Regions from separate parts of the Vibrio sp. A2-1 genome, predicted to be linked through region 3. Evidence: riboswitches for the same ligand, from Rfam matches in the RefSeq annotation. Region 3 holds a riboswitch; each other region holds the start of a gene.
What was found. A riboswitch is a leader RNA that binds a small molecule or an ion and turns the genes downstream of it on or off. The one in region 3 is predicted to bind thiamine pyrophosphate.
Positions count from the first base shown of each region.

Region 1: another riboswitch for thiamine pyrophosphate. It lies ahead of thiD (bifunctional hydroxymethylpyrimidine kinase/phosphomethylpyrimidine kinase); the one in region 3 lies ahead of thiC (phosphomethylpyrimidine synthase ThiC).
Region 2: another riboswitch for thiamine pyrophosphate. It lies ahead of thiB (thiamine ABC transporter substrate binding subunit); the one in region 3 lies ahead of thiC (phosphomethylpyrimidine synthase ThiC).

Region 1 covers NZ_JAKKCO010000001.1:197,410-201,498, reverse strand. The annotation lists gene L3V33_RS00915 (ABC transporter substrate-binding protein) at 1-26, opposite strand, end outside; gene L3V33_RS00910 (ABC transporter permease) at 146-886, opposite strand; gene L3V33_RS00905 (ABC transporter ATP-binding protein) at 954-1,712, opposite strand; gene thiD (bifunctional hydroxymethylpyrimidine kinase/phosphomethylpyrimidine kinase) at 1,702-2,595, opposite strand; TPP riboswitch at 2,692-2,803, opposite strand; gene L3V33_RS00895 (EamA family transporter) at 2,902-3,819, opposite strand; gene L3V33_RS00890 (AraC family transcriptional regulator) at 3,905-4,089, opposite strand, start outside.
Region 2 covers NZ_JAKKCO010000013.1:40,535-44,623, forward strand. The annotation lists gene thiP (thiamine/thiamine pyrophosphate ABC transporter permease ThiP) at 1-649, opposite strand, end outside; gene thiB (thiamine ABC transporter substrate binding subunit) at 774-1,766, opposite strand; TPP riboswitch at 1,820-1,939, opposite strand; gene L3V33_RS22170 (flavin prenyltransferase UbiX) at 1,983-2,606, opposite strand; gene mpl (UDP-N-acetylmuramate:L-alanyl-gamma-D-glutamyl-meso-diaminopimelate ligase) at 2,645-4,003, opposite strand.
Region 3 covers NZ_JAKKCO010000016.1:247-4,335, forward strand. The annotation lists gene L3V33_RS22870 (multicopper oxidase family protein) at 323-1,705, shown strand; gene crcB (fluoride efflux transporter CrcB) at 1,806-2,189, shown strand; TPP riboswitch at 2,252-2,350, shown strand; gene thiC (phosphomethylpyrimidine synthase ThiC) at 2,481-4,089, shown strand, end outside.

The sequences.
Region 1 (4,089 bases), on a different contig from region 3:
GCACCTATCAATTTTGTATTTTTCACAGTTAACCTTTCCTTTTGAATATTATTATTGTGTTTGTCGATCTAATTTTTAACGAGGTTTGTTTAGATAAATAGCCTTGAGCGAAGCTTTATTAAACAAAGAGTTATTGAGCTAACCATCACTGGTTCTCCCAAGGGATAGCTTTTTTGAGTAATTTGTCTGTGACAAAATAGAGCGATATCGAAAGCACCGCCAAGATGAATAAGGCCGCAAACATCTCATCGATGATCATGCGCGCGTTGGCCTGTAGCATTAAATAACCTAACCCTTCACTCGAACCCACCCACTCGCCAACAACCGCGCCAATTGGAGCAATCACCACAGCCACACGAATGCCAGACGCCAGTGTTGGCAGCGCCGCAGGCAGTTGGATATGGCGGAGCAGTTGCCATTTCGATGCCCCCATGGTCTTGGCAAGATCGAGGTAGCCTGTCGGAGTATTTCGCAGGCCGTCGTAGCAACAGGTCGTTACAGGGAAGAAGATTATGATTGCAGCCATCACGACTTTTGAAGCGATGCCATAGCCAAGCCACAGCATCAGTACTGGCGCGATCGCAAATACAGGAATCGCTTGGCTGGCAATCAAGATAGGCAACAACCAGCGTTTCAATGGTTCAAACATCAACATCTGCAGGGCGAAAAACAGCCCCATGGATAAACCGAGTAACAGCCCAAGTAAGATCTCCTGCGCAGTCACCCAAGTGTGTTTGAGTAGCACATCGTAACGTTCAATTAGCTTGATGAAGACTTCTGCGGGAGCTGGCAGAATGAAGCTTGGCATCTCGAAGATAACCACCACCAGTTGCCATAAACCGAGAATCACGGCGCTGCTGATAAGCAAACGCATAACGGGATTCATCTGACGAGGAGGTGTAGTGGCAGTCTGTACGTTAGCTGAACGAGCCACAACTTCGCTTCGTGTTAGATCATTCATAATCACGCTCCAACTGATCTAAGATCGCTTGTTGTAGCTCAGCACATTCACCATCTAGCACTCGTGGTGTCGCCGTGTTAGGCACAGACAAAGACTGAGCATTCGCAGGTGTGCCTTGCAACACATACAAGTTGTCCGCCAAACGCACCGCTTCTTGTGGATCATGGGTGATCAACACAACGGTTTTACCTTTTAGCAGTTCACACGCTAAACTTTGCAGTTTGTGTCTTGTTACCGCATCCAGCGCAGAGAACGGTTCGTCCATCAGCACCACTGGCTTGTCTTGCATTAAGGTTCGAGCCAAAGCAACACGCTGACGCATGCCACCAGACAATTGATCCGGCAGAGTAGACGCGTGATCAGCCAAACCAACCGCAGCTAACAACTCTAGTGCTTGATTGGTTTGCAGTGCTTTATCAGAAGCTGAATTTTGAAAACGATGACTTAGGCAAACATTGTCGATAACCGACAACCATGGCAGTAACAAGTCTTGCTGTGCCATGTATGCGATGCGATCCGTTAGAGGCAATTCATCAGACGTTGCCAAAGTGCCCTGCCACTCCACCTTATCGTCCAGTAAGCCTGCCAGATAACGCAATACCGTGGTTTTTCCGCAGCCACTTCGACCTAGCAATACCGTCCACTTACCTGCGTTTAAGCTAAGCGACAACCCAGATAAGGTCGCGTGCTCACTGTCGTTATAACGCAAGGAGGCATTGCTGAGTTGAACACCAACTGTATTAACGGACATTACCGTGTCCAGCAAAGAAGTGATTTACAGGCCCATGACCTTGGCCAACTTGCAGCTCATCAGCGTGAGCAATCGCGCGAGAAATGTATTGTTTGCCTAGGTCGACAGCCTCTGAAAGCGTGTTGCCTTGCGCTAAGAAAGAAGCAATCGCAGAAGAGAGCGTACAACCCGTGCCGTGGGTATTTTTAGTAGGAAAACGCTTCGCACTAATCAAAGCAGAGGTGGTTGGCAGAATCAGTAAGTCGTTACTGTTCTCATCCTTCTCTAAGTGGCCGCCTTTGAGAAGAACGGCTTTCGCGCCCAGTGCGCGTAAGTCTTCAATCATGCCCTGCATTTCAGCTTCGCTTTCAGGTACCGGCTTGCCTGTTAGCGCCGCTCCTTCTGGCAAGTTAGGAGTAATGATGTCTGCCAGCGGAATCAGCTCTTGTTTTAGCGTGGTGATAGCCGAGTTTTCTAACAGCAGATCACCACTGGTCGCGACCATCACAGGGTCAATCACTAAGTGTTTAGGTTGGTACTGCTTAATTTTGTCTGCAACGACTTTGATGATTTGCGAATCGGCCAACATGCCGACTTTTACTGCCACGATATTGAGATCAGTAAACACTGCATCTAACTGACTAGCTACATGGTCGAGTGGAATAGGGAAAATGGCTGACACGCCTTGAGTGTTCTGAGATGTGATAGCGGTAATTACCGAACAAGCAAAACTACCGGTAGCAGACATGGCTTTAATATCAGCTTGGATCCCTGCACCGCCGCCGCTGTCTGAGCCTGCGATCGTCAATACAATCGGAGTGTTCGTTCGAATCGAACCATCAGCAGAGTGCTGTGAAACTGAGGCTTTGGGCGTTAAATCTTTTGAAATAGAACTGTGTGTCATTGTCGCTCCTACTATCTTACAAGACGTAGGAGAACGAACACTGATCGAAGGAGAAGTCGCATTAGGCTCATGAAAATTTTCATGGGTGCAGACGTAGATCGAGTGCTTATAGTTCCCTACGCCAGTGTTAACTGAATCAGGTTCAACGGGTCTCGATTAACGATCTCAGCAAACACCAAATAAGGTATATGCCCCCCGACTATTGATAGCGATAGTAACAGCACTCTCACAACTGAGATACTGATTTTATTCAATTATAAGAATTACTCATGAATAAATTTCAATTAGGCTCAACAAAACAAATACTTATAACGTTCCTTTAGATGGCTTCGACTGTATCAACAAGCACAGCACAATCAGAAACATACCTAACCAACCTATAAAAGGAATCAGCTCACCGACAACGCAGACGGCAAGCACCGCTGCGACTACTGGTTCAAACAGAGTCAGCAGATTGGCGCTACTCGCGGTCACATGGCGTAAACCAAAACTGAACGCGATATAGCCCAAGCATTGTGGAATTAACGTCAGATAACTGATGACCAATACGTTAATCTGCGAGGAAAACAGGTTATCACCAGTAAACCAGAGCGTTGGCAGCAACAGCATCGCACCCAGGCCAAAAATACTGCCCATCGCCGCTTGTGACTTAATCCCTTTGTCGATCAGTGCTTTGGTCGCCCAAGAATAAATGGCGTAACACAACCCAGCGAGCAAACCTAAAGCAATACCGAACAGCTTGAGATCATCACCGGATTCATTCGTCGATGAAGATTCTGAAAACACCAACAACCCAATACCCACCACACCAATCGCAAAGCTAGTGAGCCAACGTTTGTTGATATTATTCTTTTTGCTAATCAGACACTCTAATAGTGCCGAAAAGAAAGGGGCGGTCGCAATCGAAACCACTGTACCAATCGCCACACCTGATAATTTCATTGAAGAATAGAAAGCTAAGGGATAGACCGCCAAAGCCAAAGCACTCACTGCCAACAACTTCTTGTTCTGCAAAAGCTTGTCGAAAGCGAATAGGATTTTTCGATACGCCAATCCCGCTTGCATTAGGCCACCGATGCCCATAGAGAAAGCACCAATCGCTAATGGGCTTAGATCAGGTGCAAAACTTGCGGCGGTGCCTGTCGTGCCCCATAAAATTGAAGCAAACAAGATGGCCAAAGTGCCCGTTTGGAATTCGTTAACGCGATTGATGGCAAGATTCATTTCTATTACCCAATTTTCATTTCTGAAATAGATAATAGTGAAGATTGATATAAGTTAGTTTGCCGAAAGGACGCTATTGTTGTTTCTAAAGACTGTCTTTCATTGAGCCTAGAAACGCCCTTGGAGACATCCCAAAGTGCTGAGAGAAGCGGCGACTGAAAGCAGAAACATCACTATATCCCACATTTTCAGCGATCAATTGAACAGGTAAATCTGTGTGGGTTAACAAGGCTTGAGCTTTCTCCATACGATATCGAGTGATGTATTTAA
Region 2 (4,089 bases), on a different contig from region 3:
TCGATTTCGGACCTCCACCTAGCGCCATCACGGTAGCAAAGCTAGTAAAGCACAACATGAAGACTAAGCCACATACATGAGGCAGTTGTTGTCTCAATCGCGGCCATTCGACCCATTTAAATTTATTCCAATGACTCATACCCAAATGAGCACACAGCTTGTGCTGCTCGGCAGGCACGGTATCTAAAGCTTGTAAAAGTAAACGGCTGGCATAGGGCAGATTAAAAAAGACATGTGCGAGCAAAATGCCATTCAATCCATAGATGGAGAATGGTAATTCAATATCGAAGTTCGCCAGAAATTTAGCTAACCAACCACTGTTGCCATAAATTGCAAGCAAACCAAACACACCGACTAACACAGGCAAAACCAAGGTCGACGCGAACAGCCTTAACAACAGAGCTCGCCCAAAAAATTGCCTGCGACACAAAGCATGAGCAATAGGTATAGCAAAGCCAACACTCAGCACAGTTGAGAGTGTCGCTTGATAAAAACTGAATTTCGTTACGTGCCAATAGTAAGGATCGGACCATACTTGGCTGATATCAAGAGAAGGGGCATTGCTAAGCAATGCCCCAACTGCTGAAACCACAAAGGCGGTAATGAGTATCGCAACCCAGATCCCGACCTTAGGTGTTTTCTTTATCATAAATTGATTTTTTACCGTAAGTGGTTCACTCAGTTAATATCGAACGAACCTTTAAATACAGAAAGTTAGAAAGCTGAGCTTTAGGAAACTCATCTTTAGAAAGTTAAGCTAGAAAGCTAATCCTTTAAAAAGTAAGTGCACTCTGCCATTCACGAATCCATGGCTTACGCTTAGCAGCGATTTCTTCAGGCGTAAAACTCAGAGCTTTCTGCGGTACTGTTAACTGCTCGAACCCTTTGGGTAGCTCGATACCCGTCACTGGGTACATCCAGTTGCCAGTTGGCATCGCCGATTGGAATTCATCACTTAAGATAAACGCCATAAACTCATCGGCCAGTTTTTCATTTTTGCTGCCTTTAACTTTCGCAGCCACTTCCACTTGAGTGTAATGACCTTCTTCAAAGCTTGCAGCTGCATACTTAGAATCACTTTCTGCAATGATGTGGTAAGCAGGGGATGTTGTGTAAGACAAGACTAAGTCCGACTCCCCCTTTAAGAACATAGAGTAAGCTTCAGACCAACCTTTAGTAACCGTAACCGTCTTCTGAGCAAGTTTCTTCCAAGCTGCCGTCGCTTCATCACCGTATACCGACTTCATCCATAGCATCATGCCTTGACCCGGCGTTGATGTACGTGGGTCTTGGTAGATAACCTTAAGGTCGTCACGCTGCTCAACCAGTTCTTTCAAGCTCTTAGGTGGGTTTGCTAGTTTCTCTTTGTTATAGATAAACGCAAAGTAACCAAAATCATAAGGAACAAAGGTGCTGTCGTCCCAGCCGTTAGGAAGTGTCACTGAAGACGTATCAACATTGTGCTCAGCCAATAAGCCCGTCGCTTTCGCTTCAGCCATCAGATTGTTATCTAGGCCTAACACGATATCAGCTTTGCTGTTACCACCTTCAAGACGCAAGCGGTTCAGAATAGATACGCCATCTTCTAGCGCGACAAAGTTCACATCACAGCCACACTTTTCTTCAAATGCTTTTTCAACGGCAGGACGAGGTCCCCAATCCGCAGCAAAAGAGTCATAGGTATAAACCGTTAGGGTATTGTCTGCAGCAAAGGCAGAAAAAGAGATGGCTGTAGTAACAGCAAGAGTTGTTAATGTAAATTTCACTGGACGCTCTCCATGGTCTGAGCGGCACAGGTTTGAGGGAGGAGAACGGTAGAGGTTGTTCCTAACTCAATTCCTACGCCAGCATTATCTGGTTCAGGTTTACGGGTCCCAAGCACTTGCTTGATCTCAGCTCGCATTCATTATTTGAATGGTTCGCTCCCCGATGAGTGTTCAGAATTGTAATTCGAATTTTAACAATAAGCTATCAAGTTTGGATCAATTACGTTGATCGTAACCCCAACGTGGTACTAAACCTTGCTCGATGCCAAGATGATCCAAAATGCGCGCCACCATAAAATCGACCAGATCTTCAATCGACTTAGGTTGATGATAAAAACCCGGAGCGGCAGGCATGATCGTCACGCCCATAGTCGATAGCTTATGCATGTTCTCTAAGTGCAGCGTCGAGAATGGCGTCTCACGAACCACCAACAACAGTTGGCCTCGTTCTTTCATGACCACATCTGCAGCACGCTCAATCAGATTATCCGATAAGCCATGAGCAATTGAAGCCAAGCTTCCCGCTGAACATGGACAAACGACCATCTGCTTCGGCGCTGCAGAGCCAGAGGCAACCGGTGAGAACCAATCATCTTTGCCACACACCACCAGCTTTTCGGGGTCACACCCAAGGTGTTTAACCAAAGCTTGTTTCGCTGCATCTGGTCCAGCAGATAACTTAAGTTCATGCTCGGTCGCCAACACCACTCGCGCAGCCGACGATATCAGTAAATAGACCTGATAATCCGCCGCCAAAAGGCATTCAAGTAAACGCAGGCCATAAGGCGCACCTGATGCGCCAGTGAAAGCGAGGGTTATAGCTTTATCGTGTTTTGTCATGTTCTCAATTACTTCAAAATATAAGGTCGTGGATGCCGTTAGCCTTTGAGTGCCAACGCATCCAACAGTTTCTGGTGAATACCACCAAAGCCACCATTGCTCATTACCAAGATTTGGTCGCCCGCTTGTGCCTCTGAGACAATTCTAGCAACGAATGTATCCATGTCATCACTAACATGTGCGGGTTGATGGCACGCATCGGCAGCATCTTGTACAGACCAATCAATGTTATCTGGTTGGAATAAGTAGGTAGAATCCGCCTGTTTGAGCGAATCAGCCAAGGTTTCTTTATGCACACCACGCTTCATGGTGGCAGAACGAGGCTCTAAAACGGCAATGATTTTTTTCGTATCGACCTTATTACGTAAGCCACCCAGAGTAAGTTCAATCGCTGTAGGATGATGAGCAAAATCGTCATAGACAGAAACACCTGCTACCTCACCTTTGAACTCTAAGCGACGCTTGGTATTAATGAACGCCGCCAGTGATTCACATCCTAAGTCGGGTGTCACACCAACATGTCTTGCCGCCGCAATCGCCATCAAGGCATTACTTACGTTATGATCGCCAACCAAATCCCAGTCTACGGTTCCAACACATTCGTCTTGGAAATAGACCTCAAATTTGGAGCCATCTTTAACCAGTTTCTTGGCATCCCAATCGCCAAGTTCGCCGCTCGATTCAGTCTCACTCCAACACCCACGAGAAAGAACATCTTCAATAGCCGCATCTTGCTTCGGTGAAAAAATACGACCATTACTTGGCACAGTGCGAACCAAATGATGAAACTGTCGCTTGATCGCTTCAAGATCATCAAAGATATCCGCATGATCGAACTCAAGATTATTCATGACCAAGGTTCTTGGGTGGTAATGAACGAACTTAGATCGTTTATCGAAAAAAGCACTATCGTATTCGTCGGCTTCAACCACGAAGAACATGCTTTCACCAAGGCGAGCAGAGATACCAAAGTTACCCAACACACCACCAACTAAGAAGCCCGGTGCATAGCCACAGTCTTCCAAGATCCAAGCCAACATGCTTGATGTAGTAGTCTTGCCATGCGTTCCCGAGACCGCAAGAACCCAACGGTCATGCAGTAGAAATTCTTGCAACCATTGCGGGCCTGATGTGTATCTAAGGTTATTATCCAATACATACTCAACACACGGGTTACCACGGCTCATGGCATTACCGATAACCACGAGATCAGGCCTTGGCTCTAATTGACTAGGGTCGAACCCTTCAATAATTTCAATCCCTTGCGATTCCAACAAAGTGCTCATTGGAGGGTAAACATTCGCGTCACTACCCGTAACCTTGTGACCTAATTGACGAGCCAATACCGCGGCACCACCCATGAAGGTGCCACAAATTCCTAAGATGTGAATATGCATATATTGCTTCCAAACGCTTGGCTAAATGAGCCATGTCTAAATCAAACTACTTGCACTCATTATCATTAAATGGCGATTAAAAGCGA
Region 3 (4,089 bases):
GAGCCTTTTTGCTTTCTGAATCTAATATACGCCATTAGCAAAGCAGCGGATTCTCCGACTTACCAAAATAGCACTTGTTGGGAGTCGAAATCTCCACCCTTCCATATCAATGCCTCAGCAGAAGTTCTATTTTTTCACTTTATATTTGTTCGATTTTTAGTCGATAATTCCTGCTTTTAATAAAACCTAGCCTTAAAAGTGTAAGTGCTTACTTATCCCAGTCTCTTTTATAAACAATCAACAGCACAATCCCCACTTCTTTATGAGAATTATTCTCAATATTTTGTTACATTTTGGTCGTTATTACTAAAAGGCAACAAATATGGATATTTCCCGTCGTAAGTTTATTCAATCATCTCTCGCTATATCTGCACTAACTGTTTTGCCTGCTTGTTCTATGAAGCAGTCTCTTGATGGGCAAGGTAAGTATGTCTATGACTTAACTGCTGAACCTTCAACAGCTGAGTTGGTGACGGGATTTAATACCAATGTTTTAGCCTTTAATGGACAGATCCCTGCTCCGACAATTCGATGTCGACAGGGTGAAAAGGTCACGATCCGCTTTACGAATAAGCTATCAGAGCCGACGACTATCCATTGGCATGGCTTAAGAATTCCTATCGAAATGGACGGTGTTCCCTTCTTAAGTCAGCCACCGATCATGCCAGGTGAAACATTCATTTATGAGTTTACGCCGCCAGATGCTGGCACATTTTGGTATCACCCACATATGAATAGTGTCAAGCAGCTTGGTATGGGCTTAGTTGGTATTATTATCGTAGAAGAGAATACTCCAGTGCAGTTTGATGAAGAGCATGCACTGATGCTTAAGCATTGGCACATCGATAAACAGGGTCAATGGAAAGACTTAATGATTCCACGACTAAGTGCTCGTATGGGTACTCCAGGAGAGTGGAGTAGCGTCAATGGTGTTCATGAACCTGTATACCAATTAAAGCAGCACGCAACGACTCGACTGCGTATTGCGAATGTCGATAATACGATCACTTATCCTATTGCTGTCGAAGGGGCTGAGGCATGGGTGATTGCCATTGATGGTAATCCTGTAAAGACGCCATATAAACTGACTCAACATAAAATCGGCCCAGGGATGCGCGTGGATATTGGACTGATAGCGCCCAGAGTAGGCGATCGAGTTAATGTTCTTCAAATGAAGGGCCGCTTTCCTTTCTCTTTATGCGAGTTCGAGGTAGTAGATTCCCCCCTTACTGAAGGGCGTTTATTGCCATTGTTACCTCTTAACCCGGTACCTAATCTAGATCTTGCTAATGCTGAAGAGATCGATTTTGTGTTCGAGTGGGAAGGTGCGGTATCACCAGTTTCTAAAAATGGGAAGTCCATGCCTAAGTTTTGGCTTACTAATAAAAGAGCATGGGAAGGAATGAGTAAAGACAATATTCCTGAACCGTTGGCGACTTTAGAGTTGGGTAAGACTTACATATTCGATCTTAAGAACGTCACTCAATATCATCACCCGATTCATATTCATGGGCATACATTTACTGTATTGGAACTTGATGGTAAAAAAATTGAAGAGCCTTTCCATACCGATACAGTGTTACTTGGAAAAAATGGCCGAGCTAAAGCTGCATTTGTTGCAGACAACCCAGGACGCTGGATGTACCACTGTCATGTAATTGAGCACATGAAAACAGGATTGATGGGATATATTGAAGTTAAGTGACACCTGTAACGTTTAATATTTGCGCATGCATTCTTAGTTTCTACCCTCGCTTTTATCGACGGTAAAGCTAGAATATAGGGACTATTGTTTGGGAGGATTCATGGGTCAGTTATCTATTTTAGGTTTTATTGCCATTGGTGGCGCATTTGGTGCTTGTTCGCGTTATTTGATTTCAGAGTTATGTGTGGTGATGCTAGGACGTGGTTTCCCTTACGGTACACTGACAGTTAACGTAATTGGCTCTTTAATTATGGGTTTGCTCATCGCAGCGTTTGAGAATGAGATGGTTGCGACAGAACCATGGAGGCAGATCATCGGTCTTGGTTTCCTTGGAGCATTGACTACATTTTCTACATTTTCGATGGATAACGTGCTTCTTATGCAGCAGGGTGCTTTCTTTAAGATGGGACTCAATGTGCTACTCAACGTGGTTCTCAGCATCTCAGCAGCATGGATCGGCTTCCAACTTTTGATAAAGTCTTAAAACTTTCTTACGATTTGTTAACAACTCGGCTTGGTTTATCCAAGCCGTTTTTATATACTCGATCGAACTTGTCGGAGTGCCATATGGCTGAGACCGTTAACTCGGGATCCGTTGAACCTGATCAGGCTAATACCTGCGAAGGGAACAAGAGTAGATATCTAACTAGAATCCTTCTAGAGATCTATCTCCAGATCGCAACTGTATTTTCTTGTTGTGATCCCTCTTGTAGCATCAAATCCGTCAAGCATTTTTATCCCTATAAATAATGGCTAAAAGCCAAGGAAAAATGCTATGTCGAGTCGTAAACAAGCAAGACTGGAAGCGAAGAATTTCATTGATTCTTTATCCGTACAACCTTATCCAAATTCAAAAAAAGCTTACATCCAAGGATCTCGAGCGGACATTCAAGTCCCTGTCCGAGAAATATCACTCGCTGATAGCCTTGTGGGTGGCAGCAAAAAAGAGCCTGTATTCGAACCTAATGTACCTATTCAAGTTTACGATACCTCCGGTGTTTATACAGACCCTACACACGAAATAGACCTGTATAACGGTCTTCCTAAGTTGCGAGAGCAATGGATTGAAGAGCGTGGCGATACGGAACTGTTAGACGATGTAAGCTCTGTTTACACCAAAGAACGTTTAGAAGATGAAACCCTAGACGACCTTCGTTACGGCAATCTACCTAGAATTCGTCGTGCTACAGGTAACCAGTGTGTTACCCAGCTGCATTATGCTCGTCAAGGCATTATCACTCCTGAGATGGAGTACATTGCAATACGTGAGAATATGGGCCGTCAGAAGTTTGCTGATGAGCAGCTTAATCATCAACACCCTGGCCATAACTTCGGTGCCAACCTACCGAAAGAAATTTCCCCTGAGTTCGTGCGCAAAGAAGTTGCAGAAGGTCGAGCTATTATCCCTTCAAACATCAACCACCCAGAATCAGAACCGATGATTATTGGTCGAAACTTCTTAGTGAAGGTGAACGCCAATATAGGTAACTCTTCAGTAAGCTCTTCGATTGAAGAAGAAGTTGAGAAGCTAGTTTGGTCGACTCGCTGGGGTGGCGATACCGTGATGGACCTTTCCACTGGCCGTAATATCCACGAGACTCGCGAATGGATCTTGCGTAACAGTCCGGTGCCGATTGGTACAGTTCCTATGTATCAGGCGCTTGAAAAAGTGAATGGCGTTGCGGAAGACCTTAACTGGGAAGTAATGCGTGATACCTTGATTGAACAAGCAGAGCAGGGTGTTGATTATTTCACTATCCACGCAGGCTTATTGCTTCGTTACGTACCAATGACCGCTAAGCGTGTGACTGGTATTGTCTCTCGTGGTGGCTCCATCATCGCGAAATGGTGTCTTGCTCATCACCAAGAAAGTTTCCTTTATACTCACTTCCGCGAGATCTGTGAGATCTGTGCGAAGTACGATGTAGCTCTGTCATTGGGTGACGGTCTGCGTCCGGGCTCGATTGCTGATGCCAATGATGAAGCTCAATTCTCGGAATTACGTACTCTAGGTGAGTTGACTAAAGTGGCTTGGGAATACGACGTTCAGGTGATCATTGAAGGCCCTGGACATGTACCAATGCACCTAATCAAAGAGAATATGGACGAGCAGTTAGAGCACTGCCATGAAGCTCCTTTCTATACTTTAGGTCCACTGACGACAGATATTGCTCCTGGTTACGATCATATTACCTCAGGTATTGGTGCCGCCATGATTGGTTGGTACGGCTGTGCGATGCTCTGTTATGTCACCCCTAAAGAGCACCTAGGCTTACCAAACAAAGAAGATGTGAAGACTGGCTTGATTACTTACAAGCTGGCAGCACATGCTGCAGACTTGGCGAAAGGGCACCCGGGCGCACAAATCCGCGACAATGCGTTAT